4 regions of the Streptomyces sp. JN8 genome follow, and region 3 is predicted to be linked to each of the others. Evidence: riboswitches for the same ligand, from Rfam matches in the RefSeq annotation. Region 3 holds a riboswitch; each other region holds the start of a gene.
What was found. Region 3 has a riboswitch for cyclic di-AMP ahead of ACY0MR_RS30855 (C40 family peptidase). Riboswitches for the same ligand answer to the same signal wherever they lie in the genome.
Positions count from the first base shown of each region.

Region 1: it holds a riboswitch for cyclic di-AMP, as region 3 does, so the genes downstream of both, ACY0MR_RS09940 (M23 family metallopeptidase) here and ACY0MR_RS30855 (C40 family peptidase) in region 3, are expected to answer to the same signal.
Region 2: it holds a riboswitch for cyclic di-AMP, as region 3 does, so the genes downstream of both, ACY0MR_RS02120 (LysM peptidoglycan-binding domain-containing protein) here and ACY0MR_RS30855 (C40 family peptidase) in region 3, are expected to answer to the same signal.
Region 4: it holds a riboswitch for cyclic di-AMP, as region 3 does, so the genes downstream of both, ACY0MR_RS22115 (transglycosylase family protein) here and ACY0MR_RS30855 (C40 family peptidase) in region 3, are expected to answer to the same signal.

Region 1 covers NZ_CM147852.1:2,325,353-2,333,015, forward strand. Annotated here, with positions in the region: gene ACY0MR_RS09925 (bifunctional acetate--CoA ligase family protein/GNAT family N-acetyltransferase) at 1-1,159, opposite strand, end outside; gene ACY0MR_RS09930 (HPr family phosphocarrier protein) at 1,402-1,683, shown strand; gene ACY0MR_RS09935 (GntR family transcriptional regulator) at 1,829-2,512, opposite strand; gene ACY0MR_RS09940 (M23 family metallopeptidase) at 2,721-3,491, opposite strand; cyclic di-AMP (ydaO/yuaA leader) riboswitch at 3,504-3,669, opposite strand; gene ACY0MR_RS09945 (M16 family metallopeptidase) at 3,868-5,235, opposite strand; gene ACY0MR_RS09950 (M16 family metallopeptidase) at 5,262-6,608, opposite strand; gene ACY0MR_RS09955 (DNA gyrase/topoisomerase IV subunit A) at 6,790-7,663, shown strand, end outside.
Region 2 covers NZ_CM147852.1:435,155-442,817, reverse strand. Annotated here, with positions in the region: gene ACY0MR_RS02130 (LURP-one-related family protein) at 1-140, shown strand, start outside; gene ACY0MR_RS02125 (alpha/beta family hydrolase) at 258-1,547, shown strand; gene ACY0MR_RS02120 (LysM peptidoglycan-binding domain-containing protein) at 1,541-2,410, opposite strand; cyclic di-AMP (ydaO/yuaA leader) riboswitch at 2,416-2,599, opposite strand; gene ACY0MR_RS02115 (DUF6197 family protein) at 2,940-3,572, shown strand; gene ACY0MR_RS02110 (phosphocholine-specific phospholipase C) at 3,637-5,661, opposite strand; gene ACY0MR_RS02105 (DeoR/GlpR family DNA-binding transcription regulator) at 5,839-6,651, opposite strand; gene ACY0MR_RS02100 (SIS domain-containing protein) at 6,800-7,663, shown strand, end outside.
Region 3 covers NZ_CM147852.1:6,968,021-6,975,683, forward strand. Annotated here, with positions in the region: gene ACY0MR_RS30825 (VOC family protein) at 1-273, opposite strand, end outside; gene bioD (dethiobiotin synthase) at 434-1,165, opposite strand; gene ACY0MR_RS30835 (adenosylmethionine--8-amino-7-oxononanoate transaminase) at 1,254-2,552, opposite strand; gene bioB (biotin synthase BioB) at 2,545-3,777, opposite strand; gene ACY0MR_RS30845 (8-amino-7-oxononanoate synthase) at 3,921-5,102, shown strand; gene ACY0MR_RS30850 (ATP-binding protein) at 5,260-5,697, shown strand; gene ACY0MR_RS30855 (C40 family peptidase) at 5,840-6,316, opposite strand; cyclic di-AMP (ydaO/yuaA leader) riboswitch at 6,320-6,450, opposite strand; gene ACY0MR_RS30860 (hypothetical protein) at 6,841-7,146, opposite strand; gene ACY0MR_RS30865 (ATP-dependent Clp protease proteolytic subunit) at 7,154-7,663, opposite strand, start outside.
Region 4 covers NZ_CM147852.1:5,003,399-5,011,061, reverse strand. Annotated here, with positions in the region: gene ACY0MR_RS22140 (NAD(P)/FAD-dependent oxidoreductase) at 1-327, opposite strand, end outside; gene ACY0MR_RS22135 (Ppx/GppA phosphatase family protein) at 708-1,622, opposite strand; gene ACY0MR_RS22130 (DUF501 domain-containing protein) at 1,619-2,167, opposite strand; gene ACY0MR_RS22125 (FtsB family cell division protein) at 2,208-2,678, opposite strand; gene eno (phosphopyruvate hydratase) at 2,773-4,059, opposite strand; gene ACY0MR_RS22115 (transglycosylase family protein) at 4,474-5,196, opposite strand; cyclic di-AMP (ydaO/yuaA leader) riboswitch at 5,200-5,372, opposite strand; gene ACY0MR_RS22110 (transglycosylase family protein) at 5,628-6,668, opposite strand; gene ACY0MR_RS22105 (cytochrome P450 family protein) at 6,886-7,663, opposite strand, start outside.

The sequences.
Region 1 (7,663 bases), 4.6 Mb from region 3:
GCAGTCCGGCGAGGAGGGCGATGCCGATCGCGCCGGACTGGGTGAAGAGCCCGATCCGCCCGGCGGCCGGCGTCTGCGGGGCGAGGGAGGCGTTGAGGCGGACGTCGGGGGCGGTGTTGATGATGCCGAAGGCGTTGGGGCCGATGATCCGCATGCCGTACGAGCGGGCCTGCCGCACCAGCTCGCGCTGCCGCTCGCGGCCCGCGGGACCGCTCTCGGCGTAGCCGGCGGAGAGGACGACCAGCCCCTGGACGCCGTGCTCGCCGCAGTCCGCGACGACCTCCGGCACCCGTTCGGCGGGAACGGCGACGATCGCGAGGTCGACCGGCTCGCCGATGGCGGCGACGGAGGGGTGGGCGGGGACGCCGTCGAACTCCACGGCCCCGCCGCCCTCGCCGAGGGCGGCGTTGACCGCGTACACGCGTCCGGTGAACCCGGCCCCGAGGAGGTTGCGCAGGACGGTCCGGCCGACGCCGCCCGGGGCGCGCCCGGCGCCGACGACCGCGACGGACCGGGGTGTGAGGAGGCGCTGCACGGAGCGGGCCTCGGCCCGCTGCTCCCGGGCGCGCTGTACGGCGAGGGAGCGGTCGGTGGGCTCCAGGTCGAGGTGGAGCCGTACGGAGCCGTCCTCGAAGCTGCGCTTCTGGGTGTAGCCCGCGTCCGTGAACACCTTGATCATCTTGGTGTTGGCGGGGAGCACCTCGGCGGCGAAGCGCCGGATGTCCCGCTCCCGGGCGACCGCCGCGATGTGTTCGAGCAGGGCGGAGGCGACGCCGCGCCCCTGGTGCGCGTCCTGGACGAGGAAGGCGACCTCGGCCTCGTCGGCGGGGAGGGAGGCGGGCATGCCCCGGTCGTCGATGCGGTCGTAGCGCACCGTGGCGATGAACTCGCCGCCGACGGTCGCCGCCAGGCCCACCCGGTCCACGAAGTCGTGGTGGGTGAAGCGGTGCACGTCCTTGGCGGAGAGCCGGGGGTAGGGGGCGAAGAAGCGGTAGTACTTCGACTCGTCCGAGACCTGCTCGTAGAAGCTGACCAGGCGGTCGGCGTCGTCGGCCGTGATCGGCCGGATGCGCGCGGTGCCGCCGTCGCGGAGCACCACGTCCGCCTCCCAGTGGTCGGGGTAGTCGTGCTCCGGCGGCTGGTCCGACGCGCTCTGCATGGGGTCAGCCTACGGCCGCGGATCGGTGGTGGCACGGGTCGCGCCCCGGTGGCGGCACCGACCGCGACACGGCGGCGGCATCGCTCGCGCGGCGGGGGTCGGCCGTGCAAGGTAGGGAGCACGCCCCGTAGGGCGGGGAGGGCCGAAGGGCGGTCCGATCCGGGCCGAAGGTCGGCGCGAGCACGGAGCATCCCGTGAGAGACTGGTCTAGACAACCCGCTTGAGACTTGAAGGGCAACACCATGGCTGAGCGCCGCGTCAACGTCGGCTGGGCCGAGGGCCTGCACGCCCGCCCCGCGTCCATCTTCGTCCGTGCCGCCACGGCTTCCGGCGTTCCGGTGACGATCGCCAAGTCGGACGGCACCCCCGTCAACGCCGCCTCCATGCTCGCGGTGCTCGGCCTGGGCGCGCAGGGCGGCGAGGAGATCGTCCTCGCCTCGGAGGCCGACGGCGCCGAGGCCGCTCTGGACCGTCTGGCGAAGCTGGTCGCCGAGGGCCTGGACGAGCTTCCCGAGACCGTCTGATCCGGGTCGACACCCACTGCACGGCGAAAAGGCCGTGACCGCCGGAATTCCGGCGGTCACGGCCTTTTCTCATTTCCGTCGCGGCCTTTTCGGGCAGCGCGGAGCGACGGCCTCGAATTGCTATTCCATGTATACGATGCGCGCGTTAATTCCGGGAACCCGCCGTGTTGACTGCATGTTGCGAAACCCTCACACGGCCGCCGGCCGGGTTCTTGAGACGGTGCAGCGGCTGCGTGCGCTCGGCGTGCAGCGCGGTCAGCGTCCTGGCCCGCTCGGCGTCGCCGCGCGCCACGGCGTCCACGATCGCCCCGTGCTCGGCCCAGGCGTCCACCGGCCGCTCGGGCTGCTCGACCGCGTACATCCAGGCGATCTTGTGCCGCAGCTGGGTCAGCAGGGCCGTCAGGGCCGGGCTGCCGGAGGCCTGGGCCAGCGTCTCGTGGAACCAGCCCCCGAGTGAGCGCAGATCCTCGCCCTGCCCCCGCCTGGCCCGCTCCTGCCCCAGCCTGACCAGGCCGCGCAGCACCTTGAGATGCGCCTCCGTGCGCCGCTGGGCGGCGCGGGCGGCCCCCAGCGGTTCGAGCAGCGCCCGCATGTCGAGCAGATCGGCGGCCTCCTGCTCGGTGGGCTCCGCGACCTGCGCCCCGGCGTGCCGGCGGGTGACCACGAAGCCCTCGGACTCCAGGGTCCGCAGGGCCTCGCGGACCGGGACCCGGGAGACCCCGTACCGGCGGGCGAGCTGGTCCTCGGTCAGCCGGGCGCCCGGCTCGAAGACGCCCGTGACGATGTCGTCCCGGATCGCCGTGCATACCGAGTGCGCGGGAATGCGCATGTCCGACCTCCGCCTTGGTCCGCGCGAGTCAATTACACCGGCGCCTGTTCTGCGCCCGATCTGCGACTCTATTGCAGCGCGCCGGAATTTCCGATGCCCCGGCGGAATATCGATGTGCCGCGCGCGACGAAAAGCCCCGGCTCTGTACGAGCCGGGGCTTTTGCGATGCGGGCGGGGGCGGCGCGACGAGCCGCCCGGGGGCGTCGGGTCAGACGTTGACGCCGCGGGCGCGCAGGTATGCGACCGGGTTGACGTCGGAGCCGTACTCGGCGGTCGTCCGCGCCTCGAAGTGGAGGTGGGGTCCGGTCGAGTTGCCGGTGGAGCCCGAGATGCCGATCCGCTCACCGGGCTCGACGGTCTGGCCGACATAGACCCCGATGGAGGACAGGTGACCGTACTGGGTGTACGTGCCGTCGTTCATCCGGATGACGATGTTGTTGCCGTACGCGCCGCCCCAGCCGGCCTCGACGACGGTGCCGGAGCCGACCGAGACCACGGTGCTGCCGTAGGCGGCGTGGAAGTCGACGCCGGAGTGGCTGCCGGAGGACCAGAGCGAGCCGCCGGTCTTGTAGCCGGTGGACACGTACGAGCCGTCGACCGGGAGCTGGAAGGAGGCCAGGCGGCGGCGCTCGGCCTCGCGGGCGGCGCGCTGCTCGGCCTCGCGGATCTCCTTGGCGCGGGCCTCGGCCTTGCGCTTCGCCTCGGCCTCGGCCTTGGCCTTGGCGGCGATCTCGAAGGCCTCCCGCTCCTGGGCGGCGGCCTGGGCGTCGATCCGCTCGGCGAGGTCGTCCTCGGTGATCACCTTGGTGAGGCCGGTGTCCTCGAGGGAGCGGTCGTCCGTGTCGGCGGCGAGCGCCGGGGAGGCCAGGGTGCCGATGACGCCGGCGGTGGCGAGGGTCGCCGCGCCGGCGATGCCCGCGCCGCGGCGCGCCATCCGGCTCGGAGCACGATGCTTCCCGGTGGCACGGGTGAACGCCATGTAGGGGCTGGTCCTTTCCTTCCCTCTCGCCTACCGGGTTAGCTGACGGGTTCGGAGCAGGAAGGTCTCCTACGAGCCCCTCCGTACGAGACGAAGGCGCCCGATTCACCCCAGGGACTGCGTGTGGGTCCCCGGCTCCCCAGGCTCGCGCCTGACGGGGACTCGGCGATGTCTGACCGATGCCGCGGGTGCGGCACGTGCAACTGACGGACAGACGGCCTGACGCTATGCGGATCGTCTTTCAATCACCAACCGGACAGGCATTTTGTAAGACATGCCACAAGGCAAAAGCCAACCCTTGCCCCAATACGGACAAAGGGGAGGACCCCGACGGGCCAGGCCGTCGGGGTCCTCCCCGCCCTGCGGACCGCGTGAATCAGCCGGTCACGACGGTCACTTCACCGATCCCGAGCGCGCGCACCGGCTCCGCGATCTCCGACGCGTCGCCGACGAGCACGGTGACGAGACGGTCCACGGGGAACGCGCTGACCACGGCCGCGGTCGCCTCGACCGTGCCCGTCTCGGCCAGCCGGGCGTACAACTGCGCCTGGTAGTCGTCCGGGAGGTGCTGCTCGACCTGGTCGGAGAGCGTCGCGGCGACGGAGGCGGCCGTCTCGTACTTGAGCGGCGCGACCCCCACCAGGTTCTGCACGGCCGTCTCCCGCTCGGCGTCGGTCAGGCCCTCCTCGGCCAGCGTCCGCAGCACCTTCCACAGGTCGTCAAGAGCCGGACCGGTGTTGGGCGTGTCGACGGAGCCGCTGATGGCGAGCATCGAGGCGCCGTTCCCCCGGCCGTCCGAGCGGAGCACCTGCCCGAAGGCGCGCACCCCGTACGTGTAGCCCTTCTCCTCGCGCAGGACCCGGTCGAGCCGCGAGGTGAGGGTGCCGCCGAGGCAGTAGGCCCCCAGGACCTGGGCCGGCCAGACGCTGTCGTGCCGGTCGGGCCCGATCCGGCCGATCAGCAGCTGGGTCTGGACGGCGCCGGGGCGGTCCACGATGACGACCCGTCCGGTGTCGTCGGCGGTGATCGGCGGCATCGGGAGCGGCTCGGCCGGCTCGCCGGTCCACGCGCCGAGCGTCTCGGCCAGGACCTTGTCCAGGTCGACACCGGTCAGGTCGCCGACGACCACGGCGGTGGCCGTGCCGGGCCGCACGTACGCCTCGTAGAAGGCGCGGACCGCGGCGGCGTCGATCGCCGCGACGGTCTCCTCGGTGCCCTGGCGCGGCCGGGAGATCCGGGCCTCCGCCGGGAACAGCTCCTTGGAGAGCTGCTTGGCGGCGCGGCGGGACGGGTTGGCCGTCTCGTGCGGGATCTCGTCGAGGCGGTTGCGCACCAGGCGCTCGACCTCGGTCTCCAGGAACGCCGGCGCGATCAGGGCCTCGGAGACGAGACCGAGCGCCTTGGACAGCCGGGAGGCGGGAACCTCCAGGGAGACCCGCACGCCCGGGTGGTCGGCGTGCGCGTCGAGCGTGGCGCCGCAGCGCTCCAGCTCGGCCGCGAACTCCTCGGCGCTGTGCTGGTCCGTGCCCTCGAACAGGGCCCGGGCCATGATGGTGGCCACACCGTCGAGACCGGCGGGCTCGGCGTCCAGCGGGGCCGGCAGGAAGATCTCCACGGCCACCACCTGCTGGCCGGGGCGGTGGCAGGTCAGCAACGTCACGCCGTTGTCCAGGGCACCGCGGTCCGGGGCCGGGAAGGCCCAGGGCCGGGCGTCGCCGGGCGTCGGCTGCGGGTGGAAGTCCATGCTCGTCAAAGACGCGGCAGCGTCGGTCACTGGTCCGCCCCCTCTTCCTCGTCGCTGTCGCTCTGTTCGGTCGCCACGGGCTCGTAGACCAGCACCGCGCGGTTGTCGGGGCGCAGCGTGGCCGCGGCGACGGCCTGCACCTCCTCGGCGGTGACCGCCAGGACGCGGTCGACGGCCGTCAGCGCGAGCTGCGGGTCGCCGAACAGCACCGCGAAGCGGCACAGTTCGTCGGCGCGGCCCGCGACGGTGCCGAGCCGGTCGAGCCACTCGCGCTCCAGCTGCGCCTGCGCGCGCTCCATCTCCTCGGGCGTGGGGCCCTCGGCGGCGAACCGGGCGAGCTCCTCGTCGACGGCCGCCTCGATCTGCGGGACCTCGACCCCGCCGGAGGTCTTGACGTCCAGCCAGCCCAGCGAGGGGGCGCCGGCCAGCCGCAGCATGCCGAAGCCGGCGGCGACGGCGGTGCGGTCGCGGCGGACCAGGCGGTTGTGCAGCCGGGAGGACTCGCCGCCGCCGAGGACCGTCAGGGCCAGGTCGGCCGCGTCGCACGCGCGCGTGCCGTCGTGCGGCAGCCGGTAGGCGGCCATCAGCGCACGCGCCGGCACCTCCTCCTCGACGACCTCACGCAGCTGCTCGCCGATGACCTCGGGCAGCTCGCCCGAGCGGGGCGCGGGCTTGCCGTCGTGGCCGGGGATGGAGCCGAAGTACTTCTCGATCCAGGCGAGGGTCCGCTCCGGGTCGATGTCCCCGACGACCGACAGCACCGCGTTGTTCGGGGCGTAGTACGTGCGGAAGAAGTTCCGCGCGTCCTCCAGGGTCGCCGCGTCCAGGTCGGCCATCGAGCCGATCGGCGTGTGGTGGTACGGGTGCCCCTCCGGGTAGGCCAGGGCGGTCAGCTTCTCGAAGGCCGTGCCGTACGGCACGTTGTCGTAGCGCTGGCGGCGCTCGTTCTTGACGACGTCCCGCTGGTTCTCCATGGACTCGTCGTCCAGGGCGGCGAGCAGCGAGCCCATGCGGTCGGCCTCCAGCCAGAGCGCGAGCTCCAGCTGGTGGGTGGGCATGGTCTCGAAGTAGTTGGTGCGCTCGAAGCTCGTCGTGCCGTTGAGCGAGCCGCCGGCCCCCTGTACGAGCTCGAAGTGCCCGTTCCCGTGGACCTGCTTCGAGCCCTGGAACATCAGGTGCTCGAAGAGGTGGGCGAGGCCCGTGCGGCCCGGGACCTCGTGCCGCGAGCCGACGTCGTACCAGAGGCAGACCGCGGCGACCGGGGTCAGGTGGTCCTCCGAGAGCACCACGCGCAGGCCGTTCGCCAACCGGTGCTCGGTCGCTGTCAGGCCGCCGGAGCCGGCCTCGGCCGTGGCCGTGTGACCCATGGGCATGTACGTCCCTTCGATCGCGATGTGAAAAAGTCCTGCCACTGTATGCAAGCGCGCCGACACCTGGCGAAGTTCCCGACCCCGGGAGATGTCCCTCTTCCGGGTCGCGGTCGGCGTTGTCGGTGGCACGGTCCACAATGGTCCGCGTCAGATCAACCTTGTTGGTGAAGGAGCCGCAGCCGCGATGGCCCGCCGCAGCACGAAGACACCGCCGCCGGACGACGCGTTCGAGGAGCGAATCCTCGACATCGACGTCGTCGACGAGATGCAGGGCTCCTTCCTCGAGTACGCGTACTCGGTGATCTACTCGCGTGCGCTGCCGGACGCCCGCGACGGCATGAAGCCCGTCCAGCGGCGCATCGTCTTCCAGATGAACGAGATGGGGCTCCGGCCCGACCGGGGCTTCGTCAAGTGCGCCCGAGTCGTCGGCGAGGTGATGGGCAAGCTCCACCCGCACGGCGACGCGTCGATCTACGACGCCATGGTCCGCATGGCGCAGCCCTTCTCCATGCGCCTCCCCCTGGTCGACGGCCACGGCAACTTCGGTTCCCTGGGCAACGACGACCCGCCGGCCGCCATGCGGTACACCGAGTCGCGGATGGCCTCGGCCGCCCTGCTCATGACGGAGTCCATCGACGAGGACACGGTCGACTTCTCGCCGAACTACGACGGCCAGGAGCAGGAGCCGGTGGCACTGCCCGCCGCCTACCCGAACCTCCTGGTCAACGGCGCCTCGGGCATCGCCGTCGGCATGGCGACCAACATGCCCCCGCACAACCTCGGCGAGGTCGTCGCGGCCGCCCGCCACCTGATCCGCCACCCGGGCGCCGACCTCGAGACGCTGATGCGCTTCGTGCCCGGGCCCGACCTGCCGACCGGCGGCCGGATCGTCGGCCTCGCCGGCATCAAGGACGCGTACGAGTCGGGTCGCGGCTCGTTCAAGATCCGCGCCACGACGAGCGTCGAGACGGTCACCGCCCGCCGCAAGGGCATCGTCGTGACCGAGCTGCCGTTCACGGTCGGACCCGAGAAGGTCATCTCCAAGATCAAGGACCTCG
Region 2 (7,663 bases), 6.5 Mb from region 3:
AGTCGGGCCGCGCGGTGATGTCGGTCGACAAGGTCTTCGGGCTCCGCGACCGGTACGTGCTGGACATAGCGGACCCCGAGCTCGACCGGCGCCTCGCGATAGCCCAGGCCGTCGCGCTCGACGCCCTCCAGTCCCGCTGACCGGCCGCTCACCCGACCGCGCGGGAAGGCGCGCCTTACCCTGGAGGGACGGGCGGGGGACCGAGCGGGGCGCTCCTCTCCCCGCGCGGAGCCGTGCGGGCGGAAGGACGCGGGCCCATGCTCTTCAGTGATCGCACCGATGCCGGTCGGCAGCTGGCCGCCCGCCTCGACCACCTCAGGGGACATGACCTCGTGGTGCTCGGTCTGCCGCGCGGCGGGGTCCCGGTGGCGGCGGAGGTGGCCGATGCCCTGGACGCCCCGCTGGACGTCTGCCTCGTCCGGAAGCTGGGGGTGCCCCGGCAGCCCGAGCTGGCGATGGGCGCGCTCGGCGAGGGCGGTGTGCGCGTGGTGAACGAGCGGGTGCTGGCCGAGGCCGGGGTGGGGGCGCGGGACCTCGCGGCGGTCGAGCGGCGCGAGCACGCGGAGCTCGACCAGCGGGCCGACCGCTACCGGGGCAGCAGACCCTCCGTGCCGCTGGAGGGCCGGACCGTCCTGATCGTGGACGACGGACTCGCCACGGGCGCCACGGCGCTCGCGGCCTGCCGGGTGGTGCGGGCCCGGGGCGCGGGGCGGATCGTCCTGGCGGTGCCGGTGGCGCCCCGCGGGTGGAAGGCGAGACTCGGGGGCGAGGCCGACGAGACGGTGAGCGTGCACGCGCCCGAGGCGTTCTCGGCGATCGGACAGTTCTACGGGGACTTCAGCCAGACCCCGGACGCGGAGGTCGTGGCCTGTCTGGACCGGATCCGGGCCGCGCACGGGCCGGTCGTCCGGGACGGGGACGTTCGGATCCCCGTGGACGACCGCGTCACGCTGGCGGGGCGGCTCGCGGTGCCCGAGGACGCCCTGGGCGTCGTCCTGTTCGCCCACGGGAGCGGGAGCAGCCGGCACAGCCCCCGGAACCGGGCGGTGGCGGCCGCTCTCAACCGGGCGGGCCTCGGCACCCTGCTGTTCGACCTCCTCACCGAGGGGGAGGCGGGGGACCGGGCGCACGTCTTCGACACCCCGCTGCTCGCCGGGAGGCTGGCCCGGGCCACGGAGTGGCTCGCGGGGCGGCCGGAGAGCGCGGGCCTTCCGCTGGGCTGCTTCGGGGCCAGTACGGGAGCGGCGGCCGCGCTCTGGGCGGCGGGCGACCCCGACTCCCCGGTGGCCGCCGTCGTGTCACGCGGTGGTCGGCCGGACCTCGCGGCCGACCACCTGGCGCGGGTGAAGGCCCCGACGCTCCTTGTCGTCGGAGGGCGGGACGCGCTGGTCCTCGACCTCAACCGGCGGGCGGAGTCGCTGCTCCGCTGCGAGAGCCGGCTGGAGGTCGTGGAGGGCGCCACGCACCTCTTCGAGGAGCCCGGCGCCCTGGAGGAGGTGGCGGAGCTCGCCACCTCCTGGTTCACCGGGCACTTCCGTGCTCAGTAGGCGCCGTTGACGTTGTCGATGGAGCCGTAGCGGTCGGCCGCGTAGTTGCAGGCGGCGGTGATGTTGGCGACCGGGTCGAACAGGTCCGTCGAGGTGCCGGGCACGTGGTAGGCGAGGAAGGTCGGCTCGATCACCTGGAGCAGGCCCTTGGAGGGGGTGCCGGCCACGGCGTTGGAGTCCCAGAGGTTGATGGCCTGGGGGTTGCCGGAGGACTCGCGCATGATGTTGCGGTGGATCCCCTCGTAGGAGCCGGGGATGCCGCGCTGGGCCATGATGTCCAGCGACTCGCGGATCCAGCCGTCGAGGTTGTCCGCGTACTGGGTGGCGGCGACGGGCGCCGCCTGGACCGGGGCGGACGCCGCGGCGGGGGCGGCGGCCGAGGCGCCGGTGCCGGCGGCGGCCGGGGCGGCGCTGCGGCGCTCGGAGCGGCTCGCCCGTTCGGCCGAAGCGGTCTTCTTCGCCTCTGCCGGGGCGGCCTTGGCCGAACTCCGATGAAGCGTCAGTTCAAGGCCCGGGTGAATGAGTGACGGATTGTCACCCACGGCGCTCTTGTTCGCCTGGTAAAGGCCCTTCCAGCCGCCCTGAATTCCCTTCTTCTGCGCGATGAGGGAAAGCGAGTCACCGCTGACGACCGTGTAGGTGCGCGCTGCGGCCTTGGCGGCGGGCACCTTCGGTGCGGCCTTGGCGGCGACCGGGGCGGTGATGGCCTTCGGCGCGATCTGCGGGGCTCCGGAGACGGGCGCGGCGCCGGCCACGGCCGGGGCGATCAGCGGGAGGGCGAGGGCGGCGCCACCCGTGCCGACCAGCGCGAGTCCACGGGAGACGGGGCGGCGGGGACGGCGGTGCTTACCGTGAGCAGGCATGACGGGATTCCTCTCCGGCGCCTTCGGGGTGAGCTGTCGGGTTCGGACTGGAGATGTCCGGCCGCGCGCACGCGGCTTCACCCCGAGCCGTTCCGGAATCCGGGCCGGCGTATTCGTGGGTCCCCCGCTCCTGCCGTCGGGTGAAAGGGAGGTATTTCGAGCAGTGGCAGGATTCGGCGATCCGCTCGAATGGAGGTGACCGTAGGCCACCTGTGCGACGGAGAACAAGAGGATCTGAGTCCGGAAGTCGGTGAAAGGATCACCGAATTACCGGAATTCATGATCGCCCCTGACGTCGGCGGATCGAACTTCCTTGCCCGGTAAGGCCTGCGGGAATGTCGATCACCGGCGCGTTCCCGGCGGAGTGAGTCGCGTCACCAGGTGCCCTATGTCCGAATGTTCTGGTTAATTCCATTGGTGGCGCAACGGGTTGGAAAGGCAGGGTCGGCCGCGGGGGCACTCAAGGGCATACGTCGTGAAACCGACATTCTTCATGAAAGGTGAAGACCCCGACCGAGGAGCCGCCCGGATGTCGCCCTCCGCCCCCCTGCTGCACCCCGAAGGCCTCGCCCCCGAAGGCCTCGACCCGGACGCCCTCGACCGCGAGGCCGCCGCCCTCTTCGACAGCGCCACCTGGCAGCGCGTCGTCGCCGACTGGACCGACCGGACGCCGCCCGCGCCCGCCGAGGAGGAGTGGCGCACCCTCCTCTCCGTTCCGGTGGAGCGGCTCGTCGCCGACGCGCTCGACGCCCTGCCGCCGCCCCCTCCCGCCGAGCGCCGGCTGCCCGGCCGGCTCGCCGCCGTCCTGCCCGACCGGCTGCACGTCTGGCGTCGCGTCGGCCGGCCCGAGCTGCGCCCCTCGGTCCACCTCGGCTACGCGCGCCTGGTGCTGACCGAGTGGGGCTGGCAGAACGCCCCGTACAAGCTGCGCGACGCCCGCGGGGCCCGCTGCGTCTGCGGTGCGCTCCTCGCCGCGCACCGTCTCGGCCACGGCAGCGCGACGACGATGAACGAGGCCGCCGCCTGGATCATGACGGAGCTCCGTGCCCGGGGGTGGCACGACCTGATCGGGCCGTGGAACCGGGCCCCGGGCCGCACGGCGGCCGACGCCGTGGACCTGCTCGACGCCACGATCCGCCGTGCCGCGGAGGCGGGCCGCTGAGGGGCCGTCCGCGGGGAGGGCCGCGCACGGCGGAGGGGTGCCGCCCCTCCGCCGTGCGGCGTGCTCAGCCGGTGACGCTCGGGGCCCCGGTCTCGATGTGGCCGGTGTACCGGCGCGACCAGGTTCCGTCGATGTCGGCCAGTATCGTGAAGTCGTACCAGCCGTCGTTGTAGGCGACGGCGTTGAAGTGGTCCTCGCGCGAGGAGCCCGCGGGGACGGTGTAGGTCCAGGGGCCGTCGGTGCGGTAGGCGTTCGAACGGATCGTGAACGTCACCGGCCCGGCCGAGGCGTTGGTCATCCGGAACCACAGGGCCGTCCGCCCGGTGCCCGCCTCGGTCGCGAACCGGGCGGCCACCTCGACCGCCTTGCCCGCCTTGGAGGCGTCCCCGACGAACCGGCGCAGGAAGCGGTTGGGGCCCATCATCGAGATGTCGTACTTGCCGGAACCCGACCCCAGGCCGATGTTGAAGTAGTCGGTCGCCGTTCCGCCCGCGTCGACGGTGTACTGCCAGGCGGCCGTGTCGCGGTGCTGGTGGGGATGGATGGAGAAGTGCGCCGCCCGCTTGGCCTCGGCGCCCTGGTTCGTCATCGAGAACCAGGCCAGGATCTTGCCGGCGGCCCCGAACTCGAAGCGGTCGAGGTTGCCGTTCACCTGGTACGGCAGTGCGCGGGCGGGCCGGACGCCCGGCTCCTGGGCCGGCTGGGCGTTGTTCTGCGGGGCCGGGTTCGGCAGCGGGGCGCAGGTCGCCTGGCCGATCACCTTCGCCGTGGAGGGGAGTCCGGCCGGCACGCCGTACACGGGGCGGGCGAAATCGAAGACGCCGGTGAGGTCACCCGTCACCTTCCGCCGCCAGGCGCTGATGTTCGGGCAGGCGGCCGGAGTGCCGAGGGCCGCCGTCCAGCTCTCCATGAAGCGAAGGACCGACGTGTGGTCGAAGACCTCGGAGCTCACCCAGCCGCCCCGGGTCCACGGGGACATGACAATCATGGGGACGCGGAAGCCCAGGCCGATCGGCACGCCGTCCAGGTACTCGCCCGGGGTGCCCGGCGGGGCGACGGGCGGGGGCACGTGGTCGAAGAAGCCGTCGTTCTCGTCGTAGTTGAGGAACAGCACGGTCGAGTCGAACACCTCGGCGTCGGCGGTGAGCGCCCGGTAGACGAGGTCGACGAAGTGGGCGCCGTCCCCGGGGGGCGCGTAGGGATGCTCGGAGAACGCCTCGTTCGCGACCACCCAGGACACCTGGGGCAGGGTGCCCGCGACGACGTCCGCGCGGATCGCGGCGGCGATGTCGTCCGGGGTCGAGCCGGTCACCCGGGGGACCGAGCCCATGCCGCGGTCGTACAGCGGATCCCCGGGGCGCGCGTCGGTGAACCTCTTGAAGTAGGCGAGACCGTTGTCCCCGTAGTTGTCCTGGGCGTTCTGGTAGACCTTCCAGCTCACTCCGGCCCGCTGGAGCGCCTCGGCGTACGTCTCCCAGGTCAGGCCCGACTCGTCGCCGCCGTCCTTGCTGGAGGCGTCGATCCTCCCGCTCCACAGGAACGTGCGGTTGGGTCCGGTGGCGCTCAGTGCCGAACAGAAGTACGCGTCGCAGACGGTGTACTGGTCGGCGAGCGCGTGGTGGAACGGGATGTCCTCGCGGTCCAGGTGCCCGAGCGACCGGGTGTTGCCCACGCCGGTGACCCAGTTGTCGAGGCGGCCCTTGTTCCAGGCGGCGTGCTGCGAGGTCCAGCTGTGCGGCAGGTCGCCGTTGCACTGGGCCAGGGTCTCGCCGTCCACGCCTCCGGCGGGCGGGGTGTCGCTGAGCTTCCAGGGGTACTGGCGGCCGCCCCAGTTGGGCTGGTTGAACATGCCCCAGCCGCCGGGGATGTTCCCCGCGGCGCGGTCGCCGAAGCCGCGTACGCCGCGGAGGGTCCCGAAGTAGTGGTCGAAGCTGCGGTTCTCCTGCATCAGGATCACCACGTGCCGGACGTCGGTGAGCGTGCCGGTCGCCGAGCGCGCGGCGGCGGAGGCGCGGGCCGTCGGCAGTGCCGCCCCGGCCACGAGCCCCGCGCCGATTCCGACGAACCCCCTGCGGCTGATGGGAATCATGCTCCGCCTCTCCTGTCGCGGCGTGCCCCGGCGGCACGTCGAAGACATGATGGGGGAGCCGGATCCAAAGGTATACATCCGTGCGGTAATTGCTGGGTTAACAAGCGGGGGCGTCAGGGATCAATGCTCCGGCGCTCGCGGAATTGGTTCGACCGCGTACCAATGGAGTCCGGCGACTCAGACGGTGAGGACCTTCACCCCGGCCTCGGTGAGCTCGGCGACCGCCTCCGCGTCGATGCCCGTGTCCGTCACGAGGAGGTCGATCCGGTCCAGACCGCAGATCCGCGCGAAGGCCCGGCGTCCCATCTTCGAGGAGTCGGTCACCACGACGACCCGGCTCGCCCGCTCGGCGAAGAGCCGGCTGATGCTCGCCTCGTCCTCCTGGTGCGCCATCACGCCCAGGCCGGGGTCGACCCCGTCGACTCCCAGCACGACCACGTCGAGCACGACCTCGTTGAGCACGCCGACCGTCAGGGGGCCCACGAGTTCGTAGGTCTGGGGGCGTGCGACCCCGCCGGTGGTGACGATCTTGATCTGCGGGCGCACCGCGAGCTCGCCCGCGATGTTGAGCGCGTTGGTGACCACCGTCAGCGCGGGCCCGGAGGGCGCGGGGCCCGCCGTCCCCGCGGTGTCCGCCCGGCCGCTCGCGAACCGCAGGGCGAGGGCGCGCGCCACCTCGGTCGTGGTGGTGCCGCCGTTGAGTCCCACGACCTCGCCGGGGGCGATCAGATCGGCGGCCGCCTCCGCGATCCGCCGCTTCTCCGCCGCGTGCCGCGTCGACTTGTAGCGCAGCGGCAGCTCGTACGAGACGCCGTGCGCGACCGCCCCGCCCCGCGTCCGTATCAACAGCTGCTGCTCGGCGAGCTCGTCGAGGTCCCGCCGGATGGTGGCGGCGGAGACGTCGAGCGCGGTCGCGGCCTCCTCGACCTCCAGCTTCCCCGAGGCGGCGAGCAGTTCAAGGAGCGTGTTCCACCGCTCGTGCTTGGACATGGGTCCCTCCCTCGGGCTCGTGCGCGCGTCCGATTCTATCCGCCGACAGGCGCGGGACCTGGAAAGTCCATGCATGTTTCTGCTTGAATGACATCGACTTCAAGCAACTTCCATCATATGAGTGCACTCTTCTTGCAAGGAGACCGGCATGAGCACCACTCGGACCGCCGTGGAGATCGCCTCCCAGCCGGCGACCTGGCGTCAGGCCGCCCGCACGCTGCCCCAGCACACCTCCGCGCTGCCCCGGCGGGGCGAGCGCGTGGCGGTGATCGGGTGCGGCACCTCCTGGTTCATGGCCCTGGCCTATGCCGAACTGCGCGAGTCCGGCGGCCACGGGGAGACCGACGCCTTCGCCGCCTCGGAGTTCCCCTACGGCCGCGGTTACGACCGGGTCGTGGCCATCACCCGCTCCGGCACCACCAGCGAGGTCCTCGCCGTCCTCTCCCGGCTGCGCGGCGCGATCCCCACGGGTGCGGTCACGGCCGACCCCACGACCCCGGTCATGGACCTCGCCGACGAGGTCGCCGTGCTGGACTTCGCCGACGAGGAGTCGGTGGTCCAGACCCGTTTCGCGACCACGGCGCTGGCCCTCTTCCGTGCGCACCTCGAAGCCGAGGGCGCCCTGCCGGACGGGGTGGCCACCGTCGAGGAGGCGGCGCGGGACGCCGAACTGGCCCTGGTCTCCCCGCTCGGCGAGGACGTCCGCGCGGCCGAGCAGTTCACCTTCCTCGGCATGGGCTGGACCTACGGCCTCGCCCTGGAGGCCGGACTGAAGATGCGCGAGGCCGCGGGCGCGTGGACGGAGGCGTACCCGGCGATGGAGTACCGCCACGGCCCCATCAGCATCACCGGGCCCGGGCGCGTCACCTGGGGCTTCGGCGCCCTGCCCGCCGGACTCGCGGACGAGGTGCGCAAGGTCGGCGGCACCCTCGCCGAGAGCGACCTCGACCCGCTCGCCGACCTGATCCGCGCCCAGCGGCTTGCGGTGGCGGTCGCCGAGGCCCAGGGCCTC
Region 3 (7,663 bases):
CACCGGGCCGCCGACCAGGGACGCCCCCGCCGCCACCGCCTCGTCGCCGGCGCGGACCGGGTCCGCGACCTCCAGGTCGAGATGGACGCGGTTCTTCGCGGTCTTGCCCTCGGGCACCCGCTGGAAGGCGAGCCGGACGAAGTCCGGCGGGTCCACGTACGACCAGTCGCCGCTCCGGTCGACCGGGACGCCACCGAGGAGGCCGGCCCAGAACCGGACCAGGGCCGCCGGGTCGGCGCAGTCGAAGACGATCTCCTGAACGTGAGCGCGCATGCCTCCACCCTACGGAGTGGAGGCGCGCGCGTCCCCGTCACGAGCGGCGTCCCCCGTCACGAGCGGCGTCCCCCGTCACCAGCAGCGTTCGCCGCCGCGCTCCCCGCGGGTGCACTCCCCGCGCGGTGCGCTGGCGAGCTCCGGGTCGCGGGCCGGACCCTCAGACTCCGGGGTACGGCTGCGTGAACCGCTCCCGGAAGGCCTCCCCGTCCCACCTGCCGCCGAGTTCCGGCCCCAGCCAGTCGGCCGCGGCCGCCCGGAAGTCCGCGGGGTCGAGCGAGCCCGACCCCTCGGGCACGGCCCCGAGCAGCGGAGCGCCCGCCTCCCTCGGCAGATCCGCCAGGTTGCAGCGCATCGCCAGGTCCGGCGCGTCCGGCCAGCTGCCGATCACCACGCCCAGCTGGGCGATCCCGCGCGCCCGCAGCGCCTCCGCGGTCAGGGTCGCGGAGTTGAGCGTCCCGAGACCGGCCGGGACCACCGTGAGCACCGGCGCGCCGAGCAGCGCGGCGGCGTCGGCGAGGGTGCCGCCGTCCTCGTCGAAGCGGACGAGCAGCCCGCCGGCCCCCTCCACGAGCACCAGGTCGTACTCCCCGGCCAGCTTCCGGGCGGCCTCGGCGACCTCCCCGGGCCCGACCGGGGCGAGCCCCGCCCGCCTGGCGGCCGTCCCCGGGGCCAGCGGCTCCGGGAAGCGCCCCAGTTCGGCGGAGCCCGCCGCGCCCGAGAGCCGGACGACCTCGTCCGCGTCCCCGCGCTCGTCCGGCCCGACGCCGGTCTGCGCGGGCTTGAGGACGGCGACCGTGCGGCCGGCGGCCGTGGCGAGCGCGGCGACGGCGGCCGTGACGACGGTCTTGCCGATCTCGGTCCCGGTACCGCTGACGACGATGATTCCCACTGTTCTCCTCGATCCGGCCGCCGGTCCGTCTGCCCGTCCCCGCGACCTGTCCGTTCCCGCGGCCTGTCCGTTCCCGCGGTGCCGGTGGTCAGCCCGCGCTCGCCGCCGCGCACACGGCGGCGCAGATCCGGGCCAGGTCCTCGTCGCCCGTCACGTACGGCGGCATCGTGTAGATCAGGTCGCGGAACGGCCGCAGCCACACGCCCGCCCGCACCGCAGCCGCCGTGGCCGCGGCCATGTCGACGTCGTGGTCGAGCTGGACGACGCCGATCGCGCCGAGCACCCGCACCTCACGGACGCCCGGAAGGCCGGCCGCCGGGGCGAGCCCGGCCCGCAGGCCGGTCTCGATCCGCTTGACCTCGACCTGCCAGTCCTGGGAGAGCAGCAGGTCGATCGAGGCGAGGGCGACGGCCGACGCCAGCGGGTTCCCCATGAACGTCGGCCCGTGCGCCAGGACGGGAACCTCGCCGCGCGAGATCCCGTCGGCCACCCGGCTCGTGCAGAGCGTCGCCGCCATCGAGAGGTAGCCGCCGGTCAGCGCCTTGCCCACGCACATCACATCGGGGGAGACCCCGGCCTGGTCGGCGGCGAAGAGCGTGCCCGTCCGGCCGAAACCGGTCGCGATCTCGTCGAAGACGAGCAGGACGTCATGCGCGTCGCACGCCTCGCGCAGCACCCGGAGGTACGCCGGGTCGTGGAAGCGCATCCCGCCCGCGCCCTGCACGACCGGCTCCACGACCACCGCGGCCAGCTCGTGCGCGTGCTCGGCGATCCGGGTCCGCAGCAGCTCCGCGTACGACTCCTCGTAGACGGCCGGCGGCGCGTCCACGAAGACCTGCCGCTGGAGCACCCCCGCCCACAGCTCGTGCATCCCGCCCTGCGGGTCGCACACGGACATCGGCTGCCAGGTGTCCCCGTGGTAGCCGCCGCGCCAGGTGAGGAGCCGCTGCTTCCCGGGACGGCCCAGCGAACGCCAGTACTGCAGGCACATCTTGGCCGCGACCTCGACGGAGACCGAGCCCGAGTCGCTGAGGAAGACGTGCCGCAGCGGCTCCGGGGTGATCTCCACGAGCCGTGCGGCGAGCCGGACGGCCGGCTCGTGCGTGAGCCCGCCGAACATGACGTGGCTCATCTTCTCCAGCTGCCCGCGCACCGCCTCGTTGAGCACGGGGTGGTTGTAGCCGTGGACCGCCGACCACCACGAGGACATGCCGTCGACCAGCTCGTCCCGGCCCTCGGCGGGCTCGGCGAGCCGGAGGCGCACGCCGGACGCGGACGCGACGACCAGCGGCTCCGCGCGGCCCGGCATGGGGCCGTACGGATGCCAGACGTGCGCCCGGTCCAGGGCGAGGAGTTCGCCGGTGCCGAGGGGCGCGCCGTCAGGCATTCGGCGCGAGGTCCGTGCCGGCGCCCCGGCGGCGCACGGCCACCAGGTCGGTGCGGGCGTCGCCCGCCGAGGCCGCCGCCGGAGCCGCGTGGCCGCCGCAGGGGCCGCAGCCCCCGCCCTCCTCGCCGTGCGGGCCGCAGCCGGCCGGGGCCCCGGAGCCGCAGCCGCCCGAGGACGCCGTCCCGCAGCCCTCCGTCGCGCCCGCCGCGGCGAGCGCGTCCGCGCGGTGCTTCGGCAGCGTCGTCGTGCCCGCGCCCTCCACCTCGAAGCCCGCGTCCGCGATCATGTCCAGGTCGGCCTGGCCGGCCTGGCCCTCGCTCGTCAGGTAGTCGCCGAGGAAGATCGAGTTCGCGATGTTCAGCGCGAGGGGCTGCATCGACCGCAGGTGCACCTCGCGCCCGCCGGCGATCCGGACCTCGACGTCGGGGCAGACGAACCGCACCATCGCCAGGATCCGCAGACACCGCTGCGGGGTCAGGTTCCACTCCTTGGCGAGCGGCGTCCCCTCGAAGGGGATGAGGAAGTTGACCGGCACCGAGTCGGAGTCGAGCTCACGCAGCGCGTAGACGACGTCGACGAGGTCCTCGTCCGTCTCGCCCATGCCCGCGATCAGGCCCGAGCAGGCGGACAGACCGGCGGCGTGCGCCTTCTGCACGGTGTCCACCCGGTCGGCGTACGTGTGGGTCTTGGTGATCCCCTCGTACGTCGCCTCGGACGTGTTCAGGTTGTGGTTGTACGCGTCGGCGCCGGCGTCCTTGAGCCGCTCGGCCTGCCCGTCCGAGAGGAGACCGAGGCAGGCGCACACCTCGATGCCCTCGTTCTCCTCCTTGATGGCCTCGATGGTCCTGCCGACCCGCTCGACGTCCCGGTCCGTCGGACCCCGGCCGCTCGCGACCAGGCAGACCCGCTTGGCCCCGCCCGCGACACCCGCGGCGGCGGCCCGCGAGGCCTCGTCCGGCTTCAGCCAGGTGTACTTGAGGATCTCGGCCTTCGAGCCGAGCCGCTGCGAGCAGTACGAGCAGTCCTCGGGGCACAGGCCCGACTTCAGGTTCACCAGGTAGTTGAGCTTCACCCGTCGCCCGAACCACTGGCGGCGCACCTTCCCGGCCGCCGCCACCACATCGAGCAGTTCGTCGTCGGAGGTCGCCAGGACGGCGAGTGCTTCTGCACGGCTCGGCAGCTCGCGCCGCAGCCCCTTGTCCACCAGCGTGTTCAGCAGGTCCATAAGCGCTGATCCTCGCCTACCGCCCACCCCCGGGCCAAGGAGGAACTGAACAAACGCCCCCGAGAGAGGTGTGTGGATGACCACATCCCGACCTCGGCACCCTGCGGTTAGGGTCTGTGCGCTGCCTACAAAAGGATCGCCGCATGCCACAGGCCGAGGACGCACGGACCGCGGGTGCCCGCCGCACCGCGTTCGACTGGACCGACGCCGAGGCGCGCCGCCGGGCCGACGCGGGTCTCGTCCGCACCCTGCGGCCGCGGGCCGCCGACTCGGACCTGCTCGACCTGGCGGGCAACGACTACCTGGGCCTCACCCGCCGTCCGGAGGTGACCGGGGCGGCGGCCGAGGCGGCCCGCCGGTGGGGGGCAGGGGCCACCGGCTCCCGGCTGGTCACCGGCACCACCCGGCTGCACACCCGGCTCGAACGGGAACTCGCCGCGTTCTGCGGATTCGAGGCGGCCCTCGTCTTCTCCTCGGGCTACACCGCCAACCTCGCCGCGCTCACCGCGCTCGGCGGCCGGGACTCCCTGCTCGTCTCCGACGCGGCCAACCACGCCTCGATCGTCGACGGGTGCCGGCTGGCCCGCGCCGAGACGTCCGTCGTGCCGCACGCCGACCCCGAGGCCGTACGCAAGACGCTCGGCGCGCACCCCGGCCGGCGGGCCCTGGTCGTCAGCGACTCCGTCTTCTCCGTCGACGGCGACAAGGCCCCGCTCGCGGAACTCGCCGAGGCCTGCCGCGCACACGGCGCCGGGCTCCTGGTGGACGACGCCCACGGCTTCGGCGTCCTCGGCGAAGGCGGCCGGGGCGCACTCCACGAGGCCGGCCTCGCGGGCGACGAGGACGTCGTCGCGACCCTGACCCTTTCCAAGTCCCTCGGCAGCCAGGGCGGCGCCGTCCTCGGCCCGGCCCGGGTGATCGAGCACCTGGTGAACGCGGCCCGCACCTTCATCTTCGACACGGGCCTCGCCCCGGCCGCCGTCGCCGGCGCGCTCGCGAGCCTGGGGCTGATCCGGGCCGAGCCCGGTCTCGCCGAGCGGGCCCGCACCGTGGCGGCCACCCTGCACCGGCTGCTCACCGAGGCCGGCCTCACGGCGGCCCGGCCCGACGCGGCCGTGGTGTCGGTGCGCGCGCCCTCCCCGGAGGCCGCGCTCGGCTGGGCCGCGGACTGCCGGGAGCAGGGCCTCTCGGTCGGCTGCTTCCGGCCCCCGTCGGTGCCCGACGGCATCTCGCGGCTGAGGCTCACGGCGCGGGCCGATCTGACGGACGCGCAGATCGACGCGGCGGTGGCGACGGTCCTGCGCACCGCGCCCTCCGCCGGGTAGCGGCCAAGAGCGTTCCCGGGCAGCAGAGTTCACCGCTTCGGGCGACAGATGGGGACATATCTTGGTGGAACGCCGCACGGCGCGGCGCGATCGGTGGCACTCTGACGCGAAGCGCAATCCGGGGCGTTGGCCCCGGTGGGAAAGGGACAGCGTCGCCATGGCAGATCACCAGGAAGCATCCGTCACACTGCCGAGCGATCCCGCCTCGGTCCCCACGGCCCGGCGGTACGTCGCCGGGGTCCTCGCGGACTGGGGCCTGGACGATGCCGCGGACATCGCGGACGCCATCCGGCTGATCGTCTCCGAGCTGGCGACCAACGCCGTGCTGCACACCCTGGGCCAGTCGCCGACCTTCACGGTCGACGTCCGCCTGGAGCGCGAGGAGCAGTTGTACATCGGTGTCACGGACAGCCATCCGCGCCGTCCGCGCCGTCTCCCGGCGGCGGTCCAGCAGGACAACGGCCGGGGCATGGTCATCATCCGCGTCCTGGCCGCGGAGGCCGGCGGCCGTCTGTCGGTCACGCCGACGGACGACGGGGGCAAGACGGTCTGGATCACTCTTCCCTGGACCGCGGTCCCGCTGGCCAGCTGTTAGTCCGCCGGAGCGCGGTCCCGCCCGCCGGCCGTGAGGAGGACCCGGCCCGGACGGCCGGGGTTCCCGGGGTCGAGTTCCGTCGGTCAGGGGTACGGCGGCGCCACCGCACCCCCCCCACAGACGAACCGCTACCGCCGCCTGATCAGCGGACGCGGCCGTAGTAGACCTTCGACGACCAGATCTTGTCGAGCTTCACCCAGGAACCCGTCTTGGGCGAGTGCCAGATTTTGCCGCTGCCGGCGTAGATGCCGACGTGGTACACCCTTCCGCCGGAGTGGAAGAAGACCAGGTCCCCCTTCTGCCTGGTGGAGGCGGAGATGTGCCGGGTCTTGTTGTACTGCTGCTGCGCGGTGCGGGGCAGCGACTTGCCCGCCTTCTTGTACGCGTAGAGCGTCAGACCGGAGCAGTCGAACCGGGAGGGCCCGCTGCTTCCGTACCGGTACGGAGCTCCCTTCTTGGACGCGGCGACGCTCAGTGCCTTGTTCGCGTGCGTGGTGGCTGCCTGGGCCTCGACCGCCGCACCGGGTGCGAACAGCGTGCCGCCGACGGCGGCGAGGGTGAGAGCCGAGACGGCTCCGGCCCGGGACAGCAGGGACGGGACGTGCATCTGCGCAGTCATGCGCAACCCTTCGTCAGCCGCCTGCGAAGGATGACCTGTCGGGTTCGGGCTGGCGAAGATGCCCGGCCGCTGACGCGGCTTCACCCCAAGGGACGATCCCGCTGCCGGAACAGCGCGTACGCCCCGTAAAAATCGGGTCCTCCACTCCTGCCGATCCACTTCTGTCGACCAGACGTCCGGGACAGCGGCAGGACTCGGCGTCCGCCCGGACCGCCCCGCCGCGGTGGCGGGGGCTTGTCGTCGACAGGGATCTTGACCCACAACAGGGCCGAAATCCGAGCTGAAACGGCGATATGTGAGGCTCCTCACGACTGATCCATTCGGGTGGACAGAGAGCCTTTGTGATCTTCGGAGGCGGGGCCGACGAGCCTCGCACCAGCGGTGGAACGTCCCATTCCGCCAAATGCGTACACCTGCTGTGCAAGTCACCCGGCACATATGTCGACTCGTCGACTACGCCGAACGAGGGAGCGAATCTGCGGTGCGCGTCGGCCGTCCGGACCTGGACACGACACGCGGTCCTGTCAACTCGCGGGGGTCTGCCGGACGGTGACGCGACCGGTCCTGCGCTCGCCGTCCAACACCCGCAGGGCGCGCGCCAATGTGTCCGCGTGCACCTCGCTCTCGCCCCGCAGGTGCATCAGCGTCACGGCCCGCAACAGCGCCTCCGCCCGCCCCACCAGGGCCTGAGCCGCGCGCAGGGCGCCGTAGGTGTGCGTGCCCCGGGACGGATTGATCTTCCCGAGCAGGTCGACGACCTCGAGGTAGGCGTCGACGAGTTCCCCCTCGGCGCGGGTCAGCGCGGGCAGCGGCGGCAACTCGGGGACCACGGCCGGGTCACCGCGCCGCGCCGCCGGCGACCGCGCGCCGACTCGTGATCACGTGGTCCACCAGGCCGTACGCGAGCGCCGCCGGGGCGTCCAGCACCGTGAGCCGGTCGAGGTCGGCCTCGACGCGGTCCCGCTCCCGGCCCGTGTGCTCGACCAGCATCCCCGTCATCAGCGTGCGGAGGCGGAGCAGTTCGCGGGCGTGGATGTCGAGGTCGCTCGGCTGGCCCTGGAGCGGCTCGTCCATCGCGGGCTGGCGGAGCGTCACCCGGGCGCCCGGCAGCATCATGCGCTTGCCCGGGGTTCCGGCGGCGAGCAGCACGGCGGCGGTGGAGACGGCCTGGCACAGGCAGGTGGTCTCGACGTCGCAGTGGAGCGAGCGCAGCGTGTCGTAGATCGCGGTCATGGAGCTGACCGAGCCGCCGGGGGAGTTGATGTAGAGCGAGACGTCCTGGTCCGGTCCCGCGTGGTCCAGGTAGAGGAGTTGGGCGATGACGTCGTTGGCCGACGTCTCGTCGAT
Region 4 (7,663 bases), 2.0 Mb from region 3:
GAGGTAGTCGAAGGGCAGCTCGTAGGCCTCGCCGACGAGCGGCGAGATCGTGGCGACCTTGCGGTCCTGGTCGATGGTGGTGACCCGGCCGGTGAGCACCTCCGCTCCGCGCACGACGCGTCGCAGCGGGACGACGACGTGGCGCGGCGAGATGCTGCCGGCGGCGGCTTCGGGGAGGAAGGGCTGGTAGGTCATGTACGACCGCGGGTCGACGACCGTGACGGTCGCCTCCGCGTAGCGCATCTTCTTGAGGATGCGCCGAGCTGCGTACAGGCCTACGTACCCGCCGCCTACTACGAGGATCCTGGGACGCTCCGTGGTGCTCATGAGATCGAGTATCCACCCCTCCTGAGGGGGGTGCTCGTGCGCCCCTTCACAAGGTCTCCGGACACCTCTGCTACACTCCGCCGCCCACGTGATCCATGTCATGGTGCTGCAAAGGAACCGGGGCACCCGGGCGGACGTTGTTCACCCCCTGTGAACTGGACCGGAGAGCCTCCGTTAACCCCGAACCGGAGCCCCCGTTCACACGATGGAAACGTCGGGCGGATCCGCCTCCGCGCCTGCGAAAGGGCCCTGAGGCACCACCCGGAGGGCCCAAACACCTCGTTCGGACCCCACTTCGGCGCCACCAGGGCCCTTTTCCTTGTGAAGAACTTCACGAACTTTCCCGGCGCGGTGTCGCGGGAAGCCTCGATAGGTGCCCGCTATGCCACGGATAGGGCGATCCCATCGAGGATGTCGTGCTCGCTGACGACGACCTCGTGGGCTCCGACCCGCTCGACGATCTCCCGCAGGACGAGCGCGCCGGCGATGATCACGTCGACCCGCCCGGGATGGATGACGGGGATCGCGGCCCGCTCGGCGTGGGTGGAGGCGAGCAGCCGCTCGGCGACCTCGGCGACCTGCGCGGCGGAGATCCGGGCGTGGTGGATCTTCTCCGAGTCGTACTCCGGCAGCCCGAGGGCGATGGCGGCGACCGTGGTGACCGATCCGGCGAGTCCGACGAGGGTCTCGGCGGTCCCGATCGGGACGGTCTCGGCGGCGAGGTCGAGCGCGGCCCGGACGTCGGCGCGGATCGCCTCGGCCTCCTCCGCGGTCGGCGGGTCGTGCCGGACGTGCCGCTCGGTCAGGCGGACGCAGCCGATGTCGACGGAGCGGGCGGCCTCGACGTGCCGGTTGCCGACCACGAACTCGGTCGAGCCGCCGCCGATGTCCACGACCAGCCGGCGGTCGTCGCCGTGCAGCTCGCCGGTGGCGCCGGTGAAGGAGAACGCGGCCTCCTGGTCGCCCGTGATGACCTCGGGCTCGACGCCCAGGATCTCCACGACCCCGTTCACGAAGTCCGCGCGGTTCTCGGCGTCGCGGGAGGCGGAGGTGGCGACGAAACGCAGCTTCTCGGCGCCGAGGTCCTTGATGACCTCGGCGTACGCGCGGCAGGCGGCGAAGGTCCGCTCCAGGGCCTCGGGGGCGAGCCGGCCGGTCTTGTCGACGCCCTGCCCGAGCCGGACGATCGTCATCCGGCGGTCGAGCTCGACCAGCTCCCCGGTCTCCGGGTGGACGTCGGCGACCAGGAGGCGGATGGAGTTCGTGCCGCAGTCGATTCCGGCGACCCGGGTCACTCCGCCCCCTCCTTCTTCTCGTCCCCGTCCGCGCACGGCGTGACGCAGGCGCCCTTCGCCCACCACTCCGGCAGCATCGCGAGCGCCTCGTCGCCGAAGGGGTTGACGCCGGGTCCGGCGGCCAGCGAGTGGCCGACGAGGACGTGCAGGCACTTCACCCGGTCCGGCATGCCGCCGGCGCTCGGGAACCCCTCCAGGACCTCGATGGCGTCGCGGCGCGCGATGTAGTCCTCGTGCGCGGCCCGGTAGGCGGCGGCCAGCTCCGGGTCGGTGGCGAGCCGGGCCTGCATCTCCTTCATGACCCCGTTGGCCTCCAGGGTGCCGATGGCCGAGGCCGCCCGGGGGCAGGTCAGGTAGTACGTGGTCGGGAACGGCGTGCCGTCGGGGAGCCGGGGCGCGGTCTCGACGACGTCCGGGTTCCCGCACGGGCAGCGGTGCGCGATGGCGCGCAGGCCGCGGGGCGGCCGGCCGAGCTGGAGCTCGAAGGCGGCGATGTCCTGCCCGGTGGGCTCGGTGCGTTCGGTCTGCGGAGGGGGCGTTTCCATGTCTGCCTTGCTCGTATGTCGGGGCGACCGGTAGGCCGCGTCAGGGGCGGTCGGCGTGGTCGACGCCGTCCCAGAGGTTGTCGTACCAGGGGCGGTCCGCCGCGCCCTGGTCCCCGCGGGGCCGTTGCTCGGCGTCGGGGTCGTTCACGGTGAACCCGGTCTCGCCGGGCAGCACGTAGTGGAGGTGCTCGCGGGCGAGGCGCCGGACGTAGGCGGGGTCCTGGAGGCGCGCCTTCTCGTCCCGGAGCTCCTCGACCCGCCGGGCGGCGTCGGCGGCCCGGCGCTGCTGCTCCGCGATCTCGCCCTGCTGGGAGACGTAGCTCCGCATCGGGTAGGCGAGCGCCACGACCAGCGAGCAGACGACCAGGGCGAGGAAGGCGGCCCGGCCGGTGAGCCGGGAGCGGCGGGCCTGGCGTCGGGTCTGGGAGCGGTAGACACGGGCGGCGGTCTGCTCGCCGAGCAGTCTGATCCGGGTCGCGGTGGAGAACCGGTCCCGGTCCTTCGCGGCCATGTCGTGTCGCCTCCCCTGTTCACGCGGACGTCCCCGCACACGGTACGGGACCGAGTGCGGGGACGTACGGAACTGCCGGGGGTGACGCCTGCCGTCAGCCCTTGAAGCGCGGGAAGGCGCTGCGGCCGGCGTAGACCGCGGCGTCGTCGAGGATCTCCTCGATGCGCAGCAGCTGGTTGTACTTGGCGACACGGTCCGAGCGGGCCGGGGCGCCGGTCTTGATCTGACCGCAGTTCACGGCGACCGCGAGGTCGGCGATGGTGACGTCCTCGGTCTCGCCGGAGCGGTGGGACATCATGCACTTGAAGCCGTTGCGCTGGGCGAGCTCGACGGCGTCGAGGGTCTCGGTCAGCGAGCCGATCTGGTTGACCTTGACCAGGAGGGCGTTCGCGGTGCCCTCCTCGATGCCGCGGGCCAGGCGCTCCGGGTTGGTGACGAAGAGGTCGTCGCCGACGATCTGGACCTTGGTGCCCAGCTTGTCGGTGAGGACCTTCCAGCCGGCCCAGTCGTCCTCGTACAGCGGGTCCTCGATGGAGACCATCGGGTACGCGGAGACGAGCTCCTCGTAGTACTCGGTCATCTCGGCGGCCGAGCGGGACTTGCCCTCGAACTCGTACGCGCCGTCCTTGTAGAACTCGGACGCGGCCACGTCGAGCGCGAGCGCGACGTCGGAGCCCGGGGTGTAGCCGGCCTCCTTGATGGCCTCGACGATGAGGTCGAGGGCGGCGCGGTTCGACTCGAGGTTCGGCGCGAAGCCGCCCTCGTCGCCGAGGCCGGTGGAGAGGCCCTTGCGCTTCAGCACGGCCTTGAGGGTGTGGTAGATCTCCGCACCCCAGCGGAGGGCCTCGGAGAAGGACTCCGCGCCGATCGGGGCGATCATGAACTCCTGGATGTCCACGTTGGAGTCGGCGTGCGACCCACCGTTGAGGATGTTCATCATCGGAACGGGCAGCAGGTGCGCGTTCGGGCCGCCGAGGTAGCGGAAGAGCGGGAGGTCCGAGGCCTCGGAGGCGGCGTGCGCGACGGCGAGGGAGACGCCGAGGATGGCGTTGGCGCCGAGGGAGCCCTTGTTCTCGGTGGCGTCCAGGTCGAACATGGCCTGGTCGATCAGGCGCTGCTCGGTGGCGTCGTAGCCGACGAGCTCCGGGCCGATCTGCTCGATGACGGCGAGGACGGCCTTCTCGACACCCTTGCCGAGGTAGCGGTTCGGGTCACCGTCGCGAAGCTCGATGGCCTCGAACGCACCGGTGGAGGCACCGGACGGGACAGCAGCACGGCCGGTGCTGCCGTCGTCGAGGCCGACCTCGACCTCGACCGTGGGGTTGCCTCGGGAGTCCAGGATTTCCCGGGCTACGACGACGTCGATGGACGGCACGAGCATCTCCTTTTTGGGATGTGACGCTGGATGTGACGCAAGGTCGGTGCAGGGTCGCTTGGCCTTGCGACAAGAGCCTAACCGGCTCGCGGGCTCCGGCCAGCCGGGCGCCCGCCCCCTGGGACGAAAAAGGACCCAAGGGCAGGCATGTCGGGACGAAGAGCCCCAGACCTACCGGCGGGTAACCGCCGCGGCGGGCCGGTCGTCGCGCCGGCCCCTCCCCGCTTCTCCGGTCTTCTCCGGTCTTCTCCGGTCTTCTCCGGTCTTCTCCGGTCTTCTCCGGTCTCCTCCGGGCGCGGGCCCGAAACGGGGGAACCCCGGCCCGGCGCGCACGGGGGATGGGCGCGTCGGGCCGGGGTGGTCACCGCGGGAGGGTCGGAGGGTCCGCGTGAGCCGCCGGACTCACGCGGACCGCCGGGCTCACTTCAGGTGAAGCTGCTGGCCCGGGTAGATGAGGTCGGCGTCCTCGACGACGTCCTTGTTGAGCTTGAACAGCTCGGCCCAGCCGCCCTTGACGCCGTGCGCCTGGGCGATCTTGCTGAGGGTGTCGCCGGTGGCGACCTTGTACTCGCCGTCGCCCTTCTTGACCTTCTTGCCGGTCGGGGTGGTGACGGTCTTCTTCGCGTCGGCCTGCGGAGCGGCCTGCTGCGCGGCCTTCTTCGGGGCCTGGCGCTTCTCGCTGCGGGTGGTCGGCTGCTCGGCCTTCCGCTCCTGCTGCGGCTGCTGGGTGCTCTGCTGCGGCGCGCTCTCGGTGGCGCCGCCCTCGTAGGAGGCGCCCGAGAGGCCCACGCCGCAGGACGGCCAGGCGCCCTTGCCCTGGCCCGCGAGGACCTTCTCGGCGACGGCGATCTGCTGCGACTTCGACGCCTGGTCGGCGGTCGAGGCGTAGGCGGTGCCGCCGTACGCGGCCCAGGTGGAGGCCGAGAACTGCAGACCGCCGTAGTAGCCGTTGCCGGTGTTGATGGACCAGTTGCCGCCGGACTCGCAGGCGGCGACGCGGTCCCACTCCGAGGCCGTGGCGGCCGAGGCGGTGCCCGCGGTCATCAGCGGGGCGGCCACGGCGACACCGGTGACGCCGACGAGCGCGGCGACCTGGGTGGCCTTGGAGGGACGGCGGTGTTTGCCCTTGGCGGAAAACAGCATGGGGATTCTCCTCACCGACGCCTGTGAGGTGAGCTGTCGGGTTCGGGCCGGAAGGTGCCCGGCCGCGTGTCCTAGCACGCGGCTTCACCCCAAGCCGGTCTTCGGCCGTCTGTCTCAACGGCCGGGACCGGCACTTACCTTGGGTCCCCCACTCCTGCCTTCGGCGCTTGCGCGACGATGCCCGTCGGCCGACGGCAGGATTCGGCGTTTCGGTCGACGGGGCCCGCGGTGGCGAGCGGTGACGACCGTAGACACAGACCCACCGGAAGTTCAAAGACCCTCATAGGGGAGAAATCGCCCCTGCTTGCCTTCCGGTGGGTCGTGTTTGCGCAGGTGAGAGGTGACGGGAGCAAAGTTTGCGGGCGCGACACGCCAGTTGGGGTGAAGAGACCCATGTCTCACTTGCCCAGAACCGGACATACGCGCCCGAACTACTCCGCCGACGCGGTCGAACCGTTCGTCAGGTCAAGCGCCTGACCAGGGAGGATGAGGTCCGGATCGAGGCCCACGGTCCGCCGGTTGGCGTCATAGAGGGCGGTCCAGCCTCCGGGGAGTTCGTTCTCCTGTGCAATGTCGGAGAGGTTGTCACCCGGCTGCACGAGGTAGGAGTCCGACTTGCCCTGACTGTCCGTTGCGTCCGTTTCCTTCGAAGCGTCAGCAGGCGACGCCTTCAGCGGCTTTTCGTCCAGCTCGTTATCCGGAGAGGCATGTCTACCTGATTCGGTAGAACTGTCCGGGTTGCCGGTTTCCTCCGGTGCGGCGTCGCCCCGGTGCTTGCCGGTGCCGGGGGTCGCCGACGACGGGTCGTCCGCCGGCGCACCGGGTGCGGTGGAGCCGGGCGCGCCGGGCGTCACGGACGCGTCGGGCGTGCCCGGGGCGGTGGGCGCGGCCGGGTCGCTCGGGTCGGTCGACGCGGGCGGGCTCGTCGGCGCGGTCGGCGAGACGGGTGCGGTCGGCGTGACGGGCGTGGCGGACGCGTCGGGCGACGCCGTCCCCGGGGCCTTCTGCTCGGCCTCGGACTTGTCGGCCTCCTCGGCCCCCTTGTCGGCCTCGGCGGCCTCTCCGGAGGTCCCGGGCAGGCCGGCGTTCCAGTTGGACTCGGGAACCGGTCCGGTGGGGGCCTTGGGGACGCTCGTGGGGCCGGGGTCCACACCCGGGGACGCGCCGTCGTTCTTCAGGCCGGCGATCGGCGCGCAGGTGGCCCACTCGTTCGAACCCTTGGCGAGGGCCTTCTCGGCCACCGCGATCTGCTGGGCGCGGCTGGCGAGGTCGGGGCTGGGCGCGTACGACAGGCCGCCGTGGCGCTCCCAGCTGTCCTGGGTGAACTGGAGCCCGCCGTACATGCCGTTGCCGAAGTTGGCGCTCCACTGGCCGCCGGACTCGCATTCGGCGACCCGGTCCCAGGTGGCCGCGTCGGCGGCGGAGGCGGACCCGGTGGCGAGCAGCGGCAGCGCCATGGCGGAGCCGGTCACGCCCGCGGCGACGACGATTGCGGGGGCCTGACGGGGGCGACGGTGACGTCCGTTCCCGGAACGCATAGAAGCGCCTTTCGCGTGACGACTGTGTGGGCGCGCCCGAGTTGTCACACCTGGCCGAATTACTCAACCACGTTGACGAACCGAGCTGACGGGGAAGGTAGCCGTATTCGAACGCTCATCACAAGTCGATGCACCCGCGATCACGTGAAGATCACATTTCTGACGGACTCTCACTTTGTGTGAGTCGCACGGAAGGGGAGAACTCGACCGGAAGCGTGCGCAAACCGCGCATGATGAGCCCTCCGCGCCAGCGCAGTTCCGCGGGATCCGCGGCAAGTCGCAGGTCCGGCAGCCGGGTCAGCAGGGTGGCGAGCGCGGTCTGTCCCTCCAGCCGGGCGAGCGGCGCGCCGAGGCAGTAGTGGATGCCGTGCCCGTACCCGAGGTGCTGGTTGTCGCGCCGCGCCAGGTCGAGCACGTCCGGCCCGTCGAACCGCTCCGGGTCCCGGTCCGCGGCGGCGAGCACGACGAGGACGGGGTCGCCCGCCGGGATGTCCTGCCCGCCGATGGTCAGGGGCTCGGTCGCGTACCGCCAGGTGGCCATCTCCACCGGTCCGTCGTACCGCAGCAGTTCCTCGATCCCGGTCTCCAGGAGCCCGGTCTCCCCCGCCGCGACCGACGCCTGGAGCAGCTCGCGCTGCTCGGGGTGGCGCAGAAGCTGGTACATGCCGTTGCCGATGAGGTTGACGGTCGTCTCGAAACCGGCGAAGAGCAGGATGAAGGCCATGGCGGCGGCCTCGTTCTCGGTGAGGTGCTCGCCGTGGTCGGAGGCCTTGATGAGTCCCGAGATGAGGTCGTCGGCCCCTTCTTGCCGCAGGCCTTCCCGCTTGCGGTGGATCAGCTCGGCGAGGTAGCCGCGCATCTTCTTCACCGACCGCGCGACCCCGCCGCGCGGCCCGCCGCCGTGCCGGATCATCATGCCGGCCCAGTCG